One region of the Pseudoalteromonas sp. MQS005 genome, then DNA from elsewhere that is predicted to be linked to it. Evidence: riboswitches for the same ligand, from Rfam matches in the RefSeq annotation. Region 1 holds a riboswitch; the other holds the start of a gene.
The links. A riboswitch is a leader RNA that binds a small molecule or an ion and turns the genes downstream of it on or off. The one in region 1 is predicted to bind lysine.
Positions count from the first base shown of each region.

Region 2: it holds a riboswitch for lysine, as region 1 does, so the genes downstream of both, dapA (4-hydroxy-tetrahydrodipicolinate synthase) here and lysC (lysine-sensitive aspartokinase 3) in region 1, are expected to answer to the same signal.

Region 1 is NZ_LYRQ01000002.1:180,031-186,835, reverse strand. It holds gene A9479_RS01920 (hypothetical protein) at 1-2,307, opposite strand, end outside; gene A9479_RS01915 (hypothetical protein) at 2,304-2,852, opposite strand; gene A9479_RS01910 (hypothetical protein) at 2,858-4,129, opposite strand; gene nhaD (sodium:proton antiporter NhaD) at 4,326-5,573, shown strand; lysine riboswitch at 5,672-5,844, shown strand; gene lysC (lysine-sensitive aspartokinase 3) at 5,920-6,805, shown strand, end outside.
Region 2 is NZ_LYRQ01000021.1:44,170-50,974, reverse strand. It holds gene A9479_RS09380 (PLP-dependent decarboxylase) at 1-946, opposite strand, end outside; gene A9479_RS09375 (2,3,4,5-tetrahydropyridine-2,6-dicarboxylate N-succinyltransferase) at 946-1,686, opposite strand; gene dapA (4-hydroxy-tetrahydrodipicolinate synthase) at 1,702-2,586, opposite strand; lysine riboswitch at 2,714-2,893, opposite strand; gene A9479_RS09365 (DNA-3-methyladenine glycosylase I) at 3,081-3,779, shown strand; gene A9479_RS09360 (YdiU family protein) at 3,788-5,197, shown strand; gene A9479_RS09355 (OmpA family protein) at 5,518-6,582, shown strand.

The DNA of each region.
Region 1 (6,805 bases):
TAAATCCAGGGTATCGCCTTGTTCAATTTGGTTAGATGTACTGATAATGGTATCAATGCTATCTACCAACATTTTGCGCGGGATAATATTAATTTTAAACGCTTGCAGGTTTGAAATGCGGTGCTGGCTTATGCCTTTATTAAAGCTATTCATTTCACGGCGTAGGCGGTCTAAATCTTCACGTAAGCCTTTAATCGTGGCGGCCACTTCGGTGAGAGCAACGCGACCTTGGCGCTCAACGGCATCACGTTCGTTATCAATATTATGAAACGCGCTAATAAGTTTTTGGTATTTACTAAACTCATCGTTTTCGTTATCGAACTTGGTAATACCTGCATTGTAAATATGCATATAGGTATTACGTACATTTATATCGAAATTACGAAGCTCTTGGCAGTCTTTATTAAAGTGGTGAATTAAATCGCTTAAATTATCAAAATCGATTTTTATATCAATCATGTAAGGTGTCACTTTACCACTGTATAAATCTAACGTGTGGTCAATACGCTCGGTTTTAACTTGGCGCAGGCACTCTGTTTGACGATTAATTTGCGCTTGTTTTGATTTAATTAACGAGCGTCTATCAGCAATTGAGCCACTGTTTTTTTGAATATCTTGTAGGTAGTCGTCAACTTGTTCGCGTTCGGCTAAAAGCTGCTCTTTTAGCATTGCTTGGGCGTCAACCGATTGTTGCATCACTTCAAATTGCTCTAAGCGTTTAAGTGCACTTTCAGCACTCATAAGCTCATCGTATAGCGCGTCTTTTTCTTTTTGCTTATCTGCAACATTGGCGGCCACTTCGCGCTGTTGTTTAAACTCTTTTAATGATTGCTCAAGTGCGGTTAATTGAGCACTCAGTTGCTCTTTGTTTTCGCCGCTTTGCATTTGCACCGGCGAGAGTTTTTTAAGTTGAATACTGGCACCGGGCAGGGTGAGTACACCGCCTTTTACGTTTTCACTAAGCTGCGCTAAAAATTCGCCGAAGGCGCCTTCGTCATCAATAGTGATATCGCCATTGCTGGTGGTGGCAAAGGAGAGAAGATCGGGGTTTAATAGCCGCGATATTTCTTCAACTTCTTTCAGTGATAAGTCTTCACGCATACGAGTGAATAAATTAAATTCTAAGTTTTTAAGTTGTAACTTTAAGCTTTTAATTTGTTTTTGTGTTTCGCCAATGCGGTAATCAAGGGTGTGCAGGCTTTGACCTTGTGCACTCGTTATTGAGTGTGACAACGACTCGTAGTCATTTTTTAACTGCGTTAAGCTGGTTTTGAGCGTGGCTTTATTAACTAGCTCAAATTCACTTTTAAGGGCGTTGTAATCTAAAAACCACTGTTCAATTTGGGTTTGTTTGCGCTCTATATCGCGTGATTGTTGAACGTATAGGCTTTGTTTTTGTTCAAACTCGTGTTTTTCGTGCTCAATATCTTCAAGAGCGATGTTGAGCTCGCTTAGTTGCTCTTCCTGATACGTATCAAAATCAATCAGTGCTTGGTCAATTTTTGGTGCATAAGCGGCCAGTTTACCTTTAAGAACGGTTTGGTTTTCAAGCATCGATTCAAGGGCGGCTATGGGCTCTTGCATTGACTCAAGGGCTTTTAATTCACGTTTTGCGCGGTTTACTTTATCAAACGACCGGCGCCATACTTCGTAAAAGTCGACCTTTGAATTTGACATGTGGCGTTCAAACACACGTAACATAAAGCGCTTAACGTCGTTTGCGCCTAATTTATGTAAATTAAGAATACGACGAAATATTTCTTTGTATATTGCAGAGTCTTGAACGTTGTTAAGGGGGATCATTTTTAAATTGATCTCACCATCAAATTGCGTTGCACCGCCAGTAAGTAGGGCGTTTAACTCTTGCGCTTTAAGCTCTATCGGGTTGTAACCTTGCTGCTTTAAGTGATTAAACAGCTTGGTAAACTTAATAATGGTATTGCCTTGGGTGTACTGGGCTAAATCAAGTTTGCCTTGATAGCAAAAGTATTGGTGTGCATAACCGGCAATTTTACCTAAGCCTGCTACGCCAATGACAACTGAGCCATGGGGTAAATCGGCTTGCAATAAAATGTACGATTGATCTGATGAAAAATAAAACTTACGGGTTTCATCTAAATCGTGGCCATCCCACTCGGTAAGGCGTAAATCGTTAATTAGCGGAAATTGCAGTGCATTAATAACTGAGCTTTTACCTGTGTTGTTAGGCGCACAAATCGAGCTACTTTTATCAAGTGGGATCACACACTTTGCATAGCCTGCAGTATTAAGTAGGGCGAGTTTACTCAGTCCGTATAAGTTTTTCATTCCTCGTCCTCTCCTAAAAAGGTTTCTTCATTTACTTCCATTAAGGCATCAATATAGCGATGAATTGGCGCCTGTAGCATAAAGCCGCCTTCCACTTCGCGGGCAAGGCCTAAACGTACCATGCGTAAATACACATCTTTGCGTAAATCAGAACCCGAGAATATTTCAAGCTGATCAAATAAATGTTTATTAAGTTGTACCAAGGTTTGCATTAGCTCTAAATCGTTTGGCTCTTCAAATAATGCACGCATTGGGTCTTTACCTGTGTTGGCAAAGTGTTCGATTAATATATAAATAGTGAGCGCTATCGCGCGCGATATTTTGCCCATATTAGGGGTGCTTTCATCGCTAGCAAAATAATAAAAGCCACGACTGTCGTGTTTTAAATCATGGCCTAATGCTGTGAATAAGGCGCTGTAGGCTTCAATTTGTTGGTCAAGCTCTTGCCACATTAGGGTGTCTTGTTCGCAAATGTGGTAACCCGCGACTAATTTTTTATTAATGGCTTGTAAGTGAGAAAGCTCATTTAAGTTTATCTGTGTCATGGTCATTACTCGTGCTCGGCATTATCAGCCTGAGGCTCTGAATTAAAGGGGTACAAAGAAAAGTGCTGGCCTGCAATGTTAACGCGGGCTTTTTTATCGCTTTGGCTAATGTGTAGGGTGGTATCGCTCACTAGCTTTTGATATAAAAACAGCATTTCATCGGCTTCAAGCTCTGGGTAGCTTTCGTCTAAAAATTGCAGCAGAGGCTGTGGTTTTTTACGCTGCTTTTTGAAGCGTTTTGCAAACTGCGCTTTTACATCGTGATAGTCAGGAATGTTTGGTGTGACAAACGCAGGCACATCGTTTTGCTCTGGTAGCTGATATTCATGATGCTCAAATTCAGCCAGGCTTGCCATGTAGGCTACTATATGGCGCTGTTGACCCAATGAATACTTTTGCGCATCGCTTACAAAATGTGGCTGCACGGCGCTGAGCATATTATCTACCCCATTTTTACGTATTAGCCCTAATACTTTTGCTACTTGGCGGGTAACAAGGTTATTACGGCGCAACTCTTCACGCAGTGGCATAAGCATATCGGCACTTTTACGTAAGCTTATCCGGCCAACTAAGTGCATTTCTAGAATGCGGGTACGCAATTGTTCAAGCATGCGTTTATCGTTGTACGCTTTGCCTGAACGTTCAATATGTTCTATTTGGGTGCTAATTTGTTGCTCAATAAGGGTAAAGCAGGCATGAAAGTCGCCTCTAATATCCACCATTTCCAGCATGGGTTCTATATATTCATCAAACGCTTCTATCACGGCTTTATAGCGTTTTTGTAGCGACTGCACTGCATTATTAGATTTGGCTTGCTCAACAATATTTAAAATGGCGTTTTCGTTGTGTAAAAACAGTTTGATTATTTTACGTACCCGATCATCCATAATACGGCTAAAGCGGCGTAAATCATCAAAATCTTCCATTTCACCGGCATTAGATAGCCGATTACCTAAACGGGCCAAATCATCAACCAAGACACTAATTTCTTGTGCTAAGCCTAAATGTTCTTCTTGCAGTAAAAAGGTGGCAAAGTCGGCAATGGCGCGGTTAATTTCCAGTTGTGACGATTTAGCCAGCGGAATAATAATTTCTTGATTTAATAACCGGTTGGTTTCTTTATAAATACGCTCATTATTCCACGTGGGTTGCTTTTGCTTAATGGCATTTTGAAGATCTTTAATACTAAAGTCGGCCATTTTAAAGCGCTTAAATAATAGCTCTAATACACCCCAGTGTTCATTTAGGGTATTAAGTAGCTTTTTAGCTGGGATCATAAGGCGTTACAACTTCCTAGTATTCGTTATTTTATATTTCTCGAACTTATATGGTATTCGTTTTTGCGACGATTTAATAATAGTTTTTACACCCGCTTAGTGATAGTATCCGCGCCGAATATAGGCACATAGAGTTTGTGGGTATATTTTTTACATGGTTTCAATTTTTACTTAACCCCGAAGGTTGTTTAATATCATGGTTTCCTCGATTATCCTGACGCTGATAGCGATTGCATTTTTGCTTATCGTTATTGAGGATGTGATCCACGTAAACAAAGCAAAAACGACATTATTTTTTGGTACACTTTGTTGGATTATCTCCTTTATTTTTCCTCTTAATGGGCAAAGCCCCGAAACGATTCAAACCCTCCTAGACCACAATATTTTAGAAATTGCTTCTTTATGGCTGTTTTTAATGGCCGCAATGACCTTTGTCGCCTATTTAAACTCTAAAGGACTTATCGAAAATGTTGTGAACCGGATTATGCCAACCAGCATTAGTGAGCGTAAGCTGATGTTTTTGGTGGGGTGTTTTGCGTTTTTATTTTCATCTATTTCCGACAACGTTACGGCCACGTTAATATCACTGGCAGTGATTATGTCATTAAAGCTTGAAGCCAAAAAACTAGTTAAGTACGCCACGCTTATTGTATTTGCTGTAAACTCCGGTGGTGTATCACTTATCACGGGTGATGTAACCACACTTATGATTTTCCTTGATGGTAAAGTAACAATTAGCAATTTATTACTGTTAATTGTGCCTGCGTTATTAAGTGTATTATTACTGGCTACTTTGTTATCAATTGGCATGAATAAGCAACTCGAGTTTAAAAAAACTAAATTTAAACGTATTGAAAAAACCGACATAACCATTGCGGTTATTTTCTTCACTACGGTTATTGCTACGCTTACATTGAGTGTTTTATACAGTGTACCGCCTTTGCTTACTTTTTTATTGGGTTTATCTATTATGTTTTTAGTCGCGCAATTTTTAATGCGCAAAAAAGACATCAACAAAGATATGATCGATTTTATACGCGACATAGAGTACGACACCTTATTGTTTTTCGTGGGTGTGTTACTGCTTGTTGGTGCGTTAAAAGAAGTTGGGGTACTGAGCCAATTTACTAATTTGTATACGGTAATGGCGCCAGAGTACGCAAACTACTTAATGGGTATTTTATCCGCAGGTGTTGATAATGTGCCACTAACGGCAGCGTTATTAAAAGCCGACATTGTAATGAGTCAACAGCATTGGTTGTCGTTTACGTATGCAACCGGTGTAGGTGGCTCTATGCTAATCATTGGCTCGGCGGCCGGTATTATAGCCATGAGTAAGGTAAAAGAGCTGACGTTTGCAAGTTACCTTCGCTTATCGCTGTATTTATTACTGTGTTACACCTTTGGTTATGCGGGCTCTTACTTAATGGGTAGTTTTATTTGATTTTATAGTAAAACGACTTGACAGCTAGACGTCTAAACGATAACTTTCAAAGCCGCACTCTTAGTGCGGTTTTGTTTTATTAGCCACAGGTTAATAATACATTCAGAAGAGGTGCGATACTTAGGTACTTAATGTGAGGCAACGACAGCCTGCGATCATTAAGGAGGGAAGTACTCGCCGAGGAAAATAATGGGTCGTTACCATTGTTTTTCGGTTTATGGGGCTGAATCCTCAAAACTGTCACCAATTTAGGTGGAGAGCTTCTGGCAGTAGATTTTTCTTATCTTTATTTCCTGCCAAGTTCTTCTTGTTTTATTGCGGTTTGGATGCCGCGAAAGGAGACGAAATGACTACCCAACCAGTGCCACAAAGTTCACAGTGCACAAAATCAGATTACATTGTTGCCAAATTTGGTGGCACCAGCGTTGCTAACTTTGAGGCGATGAGCCGTTGTAGCGAAATTATCGTAAACGATAAAAATGTACGTATTGTTGCAGTAAGCGCCAGTGCCGGAGTGACCAATCATTTAGTGGAGCTTTGCAAAGCGGGTATTGAAGCCACTAAACGCCAACAGCATATTGATGGTGTCCTTGCGATTCAGCAGGCTATTTTAAATGACCTGTCGTTAGATGAGGATTTAGCCCTTGGGTTTAATCAAACGCTTGATGCATTTCAAACGTTGGCGGCACAAACACTCAATACTGAGCAGCAGTTCGATGAGCTACTTAGCTTTGGCGAGCGTTTATCGTCGTACTTATTTACCCAAGTACTAAGGTTAAAGGGTTTAAATGCCACTCGTTTTGATGTGCGCCAGGTGCTTAAAACCGATAGCCAATTTGGTAAAGCAACACCAAATGTGGCCGCCACAGCGCAAGCCGCTAAAGCACATTTAATTCCGCTGCTTGATGATAGCGTTATTGTGACCCAAGGGTTTATTGGTAGCGATGCAAACAATTTAACGACCACGCTCGGTCGAGGCGGCTCAGATTATAGCGCTGCACTGCTTGCTGAGGCTATTAACGCTAAAAGTGTGCATATTTGGACTGACGTAGTGGGTATTTTTAGCACCGATCCTCGTTTGTGTGTAAAAGCCACTCCTATTGCGCGTTTAAGTTTTGATGAAGCAGCAGAAATGGCGACCTTTGGCGCTAAAGTATTGCACCCAGCTACAATTTTACCTGCCAGTCGCAGCCATATTAATGTGTTTGTTGGCTCTAGCCGAGAACCAGAAC
Region 2 (6,805 bases), on a different contig from region 1:
ATAAACGCGCAGGGAAATCTTGACTGGTGACCGCAGGGCGCAATAAATGATTAATGCCGCCGCTCATAATCACCTGTTGTTGGCCGTAATTTAGTTTGCGCTCAACAACAGGTGTGGCGTAGTGGCCGCATTCGCCTACAGCGTAGCGACCTAGTTCCATCCATAGCTCAGTAACCCCCGCATCGCATTTAATTTTTGCAAGCGCCTCTATGAGTGCATCCCAACTTAGAGTGGGCGTATCAAGCGTATAGGGAATACCTAAACCACCACCTAAATCCAGCACCTTGAGGTTAATATTTAAATCCTCAGCAAGTTGCCTTAACGGCGTAATCATTTGTGTCCACAGCTCAGCGAGTTTGTCGCTGCTAAGCATGTTGCCCCACTGAAAAATATGCAGACCGTCAAAATTAAGTGCACAGTAGTCACTGGTATTTAGCGCCTGCCACTCGTCGCACCCTAAGCCAAATGGAGTAAGACTATCGCCCCCTAGCGGGTTTTTATCACCCTCGGGCCAGCGTAATTGAACACGCAGCAAAACCTGCAACTGGCACTGCTGAGCAATCGCTTGTTCGTTGAGCCAACGTACCTGATTGAGACTTTCGGCCACAAAGGTACGTACGCCACGCGCAATAAAGTGCTTAATTTGTTTAGGGCTTTTTGCAGGCCCCGTGTTGAGCACGCGTTCACTGTTAACTCCTTGGGCAAGGACTTGCTCAAGCTCGCCTTTACTGGCGACATCAAAGTTAAAACCAGCGTTATTTAAGCGTTGGATCACGCTAGATAACGGGTTCGCTTTAACTGCATACCAGAGTTTTACCTCGGTTTGTGCTACTAAACGCGTTAAATGTGTGTTTAGTGAATCAAGATCATAAACAAAAAAGGGCGTATCAAGCTCAGTTGATAGCTTATCAATAGCGCTTTTAACGGGCGTGCTCAAAAAGGTCATTAACGTAAAACCTCTTCAAGCAATAATGACGCGTCACTTTGCTCGTCACGGTATTTAACAATTAACGCACACGACATGCTTAAGCCTTGCTCACGCGCCCAATCGTTTGACGCAGGGCGAGATCCAGGGATCACAATCGCGTATTCAGGGATTGCTTCGCCTTTATCAAGCTGGCGCTCATTTACGCAGTCATAAACAGGGATGGTTGCAGATAAGCGAACACCTGGGGCAAGTACCGCGCCTTTTTTAACTACCACGCCTTCAACAATCACACAGCCTGCACCAATGAATGCATCGTCTTCTATGACCACAGGGCTTGCGCCAATGGGCTCAAGTACTCCGCCTAATTGTACCGCTGCGCTTAAATGCACATTTTTACCTACTTGAGCACATGAGCCAACCAATGCGTGGCTATCTACCATAGTGCCCTCGTCAATAAATGCACCAATATTTACGTACGCAGGTGGCATAATAATAGTGCCTTTGGCAACATGTGCACCACGGCGCACACTTGAACCACCGGGTACCATGCGAACTCCTGCTGTGGCTTCAAAGCTTTGCGGCGCTAAGTTATGTTTATCAACAAAACCGCCAGCAAACTCGGTGTTTTGACCGTTTTTAAAGGCTTCTAAAATGCCTTGCTTTACTTCTACGTTAGCGTGCCATTGGCCGTTTTCGTCTTGTGTTGCTGCGCGAACCGCGCCCGTTTCTAAATTATTTAATAGTTCTAACCAGTTCATTATAAAAACCTGTATTTAATGCCAAGATAAAATGGTGTTGTTTGCCGATGAAATGTCATCTGTGTGTGTCAGCTCAAGGTGTGTTAAAGGTGGGCGTAAATACGGACTGCCAATACGCCCTTGTAAATGCATTAACACTTTGACTGGGATAGGGTTGGCTACTGAAAATAAGCTATTGATAGCGCTAGACCACTGGACAAAAAGATTAGGGTGTTGGCCGCTTAAACTGCGCTTTACAAACTCATGGGTTTGCACTGGCCATGCATTGGCTGCAACCGACACTAAACCTTTTGCACCTGCTTGGGCAAAATAAGGCATGAGGGCATCGTCACCACTAAAAATGGCTAGTTCAGGCGCTGCTTGTCGATAGGCTTCAAATTGAGAAATACAGCCACTGGCTTCTTTGAGTGCCCATAAATTTTTATGTTGTTTGAGGTTTTCAATGGTTGCAATGGGAATGCTAACCGCACTACGTCCTGGTACGTTATAAAGCATACAAGGATGAGAACTGGCATTGAGCAGGCTTTCAAACCAATGGGTTTGCCCCACTGCACCGGGTTTGGCGTACAAAGGCGAGCCAAGTAAAAAACCATGAATAGGCAGTTGGTTGCAGTAGTTAACCCATTCAAGCTGCTGCTTTAAGTTACTACCACCGACTGCGACCATAAGCGGGACGCTCGGCTGTAATTGGCAAACATGCTCTACGATGGCTTGCTGCTCTTTTAGGGTCAGGGCTAACCCTTCGCCAGTGCTACCTAGCAGTAAAATGCCATTGTTAGCGGCTTCTTGTTCGGCCACCAAGGTGTCTAAGGTTGCGTAATCAACTAGGCCATTTTGATCAAATGGGGTGATCAGCGCAGTCCATAAATGGAAATTGTTAATATTGAAGTTGTTGATCATCTCTCACGAACTTATAGGGCATTCGTCGAGTTATTGGCGGGTATTTAGGGTGCCTGACTCTTTGAATGTATTTATAATTCGAAGAGCGAATGGGCTTATATAACAGGGCGCACGGCCTTATTATACTAAGACCAGAAGCTCTCCACCAAATATGTTATTGGTGACAGTCGCTAGGATTCAGCCTAGTCGCCCGAAGCAACCTTTCACAAAAAAGTGTTACCTCTCGGCGTTAATTCCCCTCACGTATGCTCAATGGAGTTTGCGCTCCTAACATACGCTACCTGAATAACGCACCTCTTCCAGCCCTTTGCACTTGCTATTGAAAAATCAATCAGCAAATACAATGTAATAGGGTAAGTGTGGCGATTAAACCACTTTAGCCGTCTAGGTGTCAAGTGACTAAATATAGATAGATTCATCCTGATTGACAGTTATTACGTATTAGCTGCTTTTCTCGTACACTAGTACTATTGTCGAAGTAAGGTATTAAGCAGATGGAAAAATTTAGTGATATTTATAAGCGAGCGGTAGAGCGAAAGGGCTCTGAAAAAATGCTTAAGTTGTTACTCGCAAAACCTTTATCTAACAAACAACTCCTCACATTAAATGATGATGATTGGCTAGAAGAATTTACTCGGAAAGTTTTTCAAAGTGGTTTTTATTGGTCGGTGATCAACAGTAAGTGGGCCGGATTTAGAGAGGTTTTCTGGGATTTCAATGTTGAAAAACTATTGATGATGCCACCGGATATGCTTGAGCAAAAAGCCAGTGATGAGCGGATTGTGCGCAACTATAAAAAAGTAAAAACTATTACCGAAAATGCGTATATGATCCACGAAGTTGCAGAGCAATACGGCAGCTTTAGTGAGTTTATTGCTAACTGGCCAAGTGAAGATATTATTGGCTTGTGGGCGTATTTAAAAAAGCATGGTGCAAGGCTTGGTGGTAATACCGGCCCTTATGCGCTGCGCGCCTTAGGAAAAGATACTTTTTTACTTTCAAGAGACGTAGAAAGCTATTTGCGTGCCCATAAAATTATCGATGGCGGATTACAAACTAAAAAGTCACTAAGTGCGGCGCAGGCATTCTTTAATGAACTGCAGCAGCAAAGCGGCTTAAGCATGCAAGAGCTAAGCTTAATTGTCGCTTATGGTGTCGGCGACAATCGCGTAGGTATCAGCCAACAACAATAGGATTAAACATGAAATTAGTGCCAAGGTATACCGACATTGGTGAGGGGTTTGCAATTAGCGATCATCCAGCCAAGGTGACAGCGCCACAGTTATTGTTATGGAATGAGCCCCTAGCTAAGCAATTTAATATACAGGTGAGTGCCGATTCTCGAGCAAATATATTTAGCGGTAATGAACCCCAAGCGATTTCTGCGGTGGCACTGGGATATTCTGGTCATCAGTTTGGTCATTTTTCTCCACGCTTAGGAGACGGCCGAGCGCATTTACTTGGCGCGATTAGTGATGATAAAAACCAGCTTTGGGATGTGCAGTTAAAAGGCGCTGGCGCTACGCCATTCTCGCGCGGAGGCGATGGCCGCTGTGCATTAGGTCCAGCTATTCGTGAGTACGTAATGAGCGAAGCTATGCACGCGCTTGGCATTCCAACAACGCGTTGTTTAGCCGTGGTTGGCAGTGGCGAAACCGTTTATCGCAACCCACCTCAACCAGGTGCTATTGTAACCCGACTCGCCAGCAGTCATATTCGGGTGGGCTCGTTTCAATATTTAGCCACTCAAGGTGACGTTACTAGCCTAAAAAACTTAGCCGACTTAGCCATTCAAAGACACTATCCCGAGATTAACAGCACTGGCGCTCAGCGTTATTTAGATTTTTTAGCCGCAGTGATAACCAATCAAGTTAACTTAGTCGTAAGTTGGATGAGGGTGGGGTTTATTCATGGGGTAATGAATACCGACAACACCTTAATTAGTGGTGAAACCATAGATTACGGCCCATGTGCCATGATGAACCAGTTTGATTTTGATACCGTGTTTAGCTCTATTGATAAACAAGGGCGTTATGCGTTTGGTAATCAGCCAAACATGGCAAGTTGGAACTGTGCCCGCTTAGCAGAGAGTCTAATAGCGCTGGTCAGTGACGATGACGAGCAAGCGGTGGCAATGATGACGCCTTTAATTGAGGGCTTTTCAACGCAATTTAACCAACAATTTAGCGCTATGTGGGCACAAAAGTTAGGGCTAACAATAGCTGATGATAAAGATAATGAGCTGGTGGGGGAGTTACTAGGGCTATTAAAAGAACACCAGCTTGATTATACCAATACTTTTAATGCACTCACTGAGTCGTTAAATGGGCAAGCTGAAATACCATCAGCACTTACCTCTTGGGCACAGCAATGGCAAACACGAACTAATGAGCACAGCTATCAAGTGATGCGACAAGCCAATCCGAGCGTGATCCCACGTAACCATATTATTGAAGATATTATTACTCAGTACACTACGCATGGGGATAGTGAGCTACTCAGTCGTTTTAGCAAAGTGATGTCGAGCCCTTACACAAGCCATGCGCAGGCCACTGAGTTTCAAACGCCGCCCGAAGATGATAAGAATTATCGTACTTTTTGTGGTACTTAAGTATGGTTTTTTGCATTTTAAAATGAATATAAAAGGTCATTTTTTACCCCAGCGACGTTCATTCATAGAGCAAACTATGAACGGGTGATACCATAACTCCATAAAAGCCAGTGATCGTGTGGGGTTTAAAGCGATTGTTTGCTTTTTGAGCTAGCCTGTGTTCATCGACATTTTTTATGAGCTAGTTTTATTATCCTAGATATTGAAAAAATATATTTGCGTTAAGTATTGATTAACAAAGACTCAGTTACTGTATAGGTAAGTTAGAAGAGCTAGCAATGCTTAGCTACATTTTTAGTTGTTAAAATGGGAAGAAAACAATGAAATTAAAATCACTTACAATGGCTATTGCGTTAGCTGCAACTAGCGCATCTACTTTCGCAGCCGAGCAAGAAGGCTTTTACATCGGTGCATTCGGCGATTATTACGATGCTTCGTGGAAAAACATGCGTGAGCAAGCTGGCCTTGACGTTAATGAGTCAACAGGCTGGGGTGCTGAATTAGGCTACCGCTTTAATGATTACTGGAGTGCGCGTTTAGAGTACGCAGACCTAGACTTTAATGCTCACGACAAAGTATTGAACAACCGCAACGATATTGACGGCGAACGTTACGGTATCGATGCACTTTACCACTTTGGTGGCGGTCCTTTCTACGGTTTATTTGGTCTGAAAGATATTGATGTTGTTGATGACAACACGTTTGTAAACGCAGGTGTAGGTTACCGACACTTTGTTACAGACAACTTTTTTGTTAATGCTGAAACCAGTGTTTACCAAGGTTTAGACAAAGGCTACACAGATGTTGGCGCTAAATTAGGTATAAACTACTTCTTTGGTCAAAAATCGGCGCCAGTAGCACCGGTTGAGCCTGCACCACAGCCAGAGCCAGAAATTGTTCCTGTGCCGGTAGCACTTGCTGATACAGATAAAGACAGCATTCCTGATGTAGATGATAAATGTGCCAATACACCTATGACAGATGCTGTTGGTAGCGATGGTTGTACACTTTATGAAGATACTGAAGTAACAGTAAGCTTGTTAGTAACATTCCCTAACAATGACTCGTCAGTTTCACAGCAGTACTTAAATGATATTGATGAAGTAGCGACTTTCTTAAAAGAGTACCCAGATACAACAGTGCTTCTTGAAGGTCATACGTCTGCAGTAGGTAAAGCGTCTTACAATAAATGGTTATCTAAAAAACGTGCTGATGCAGTAGCTAAAAAGCTAATTGCTGATGGTATTGCAGAAGATCGCATTACAACGGCAGGTTTAGGTGAAGAACGCCTTAAAAATGAAGCGAATACGGCAAAAGCGCATGCTGAAAACCGCCGCGTTGAAGCACACGTAAAATCTATTAAACGTGTAAAAGTATTACGTTAATAGTCTCATTATTGAGTAAAAACCCAGCTTAGGCTGGGTTTTTTTATGGCTGCTTAATAGGTATTCATGGGAGTTGGTTTTACTTTGTTCACTATTCATATTATTAATAATCGGTATAACTAGTTGCCTAACTGGATGGATTTTAATCTATGCACAAAAGCTTTATAATCGGCAGATAGAATACTATAAGTATTGGGTTATGGTGTGTTTAGTAAACACCACC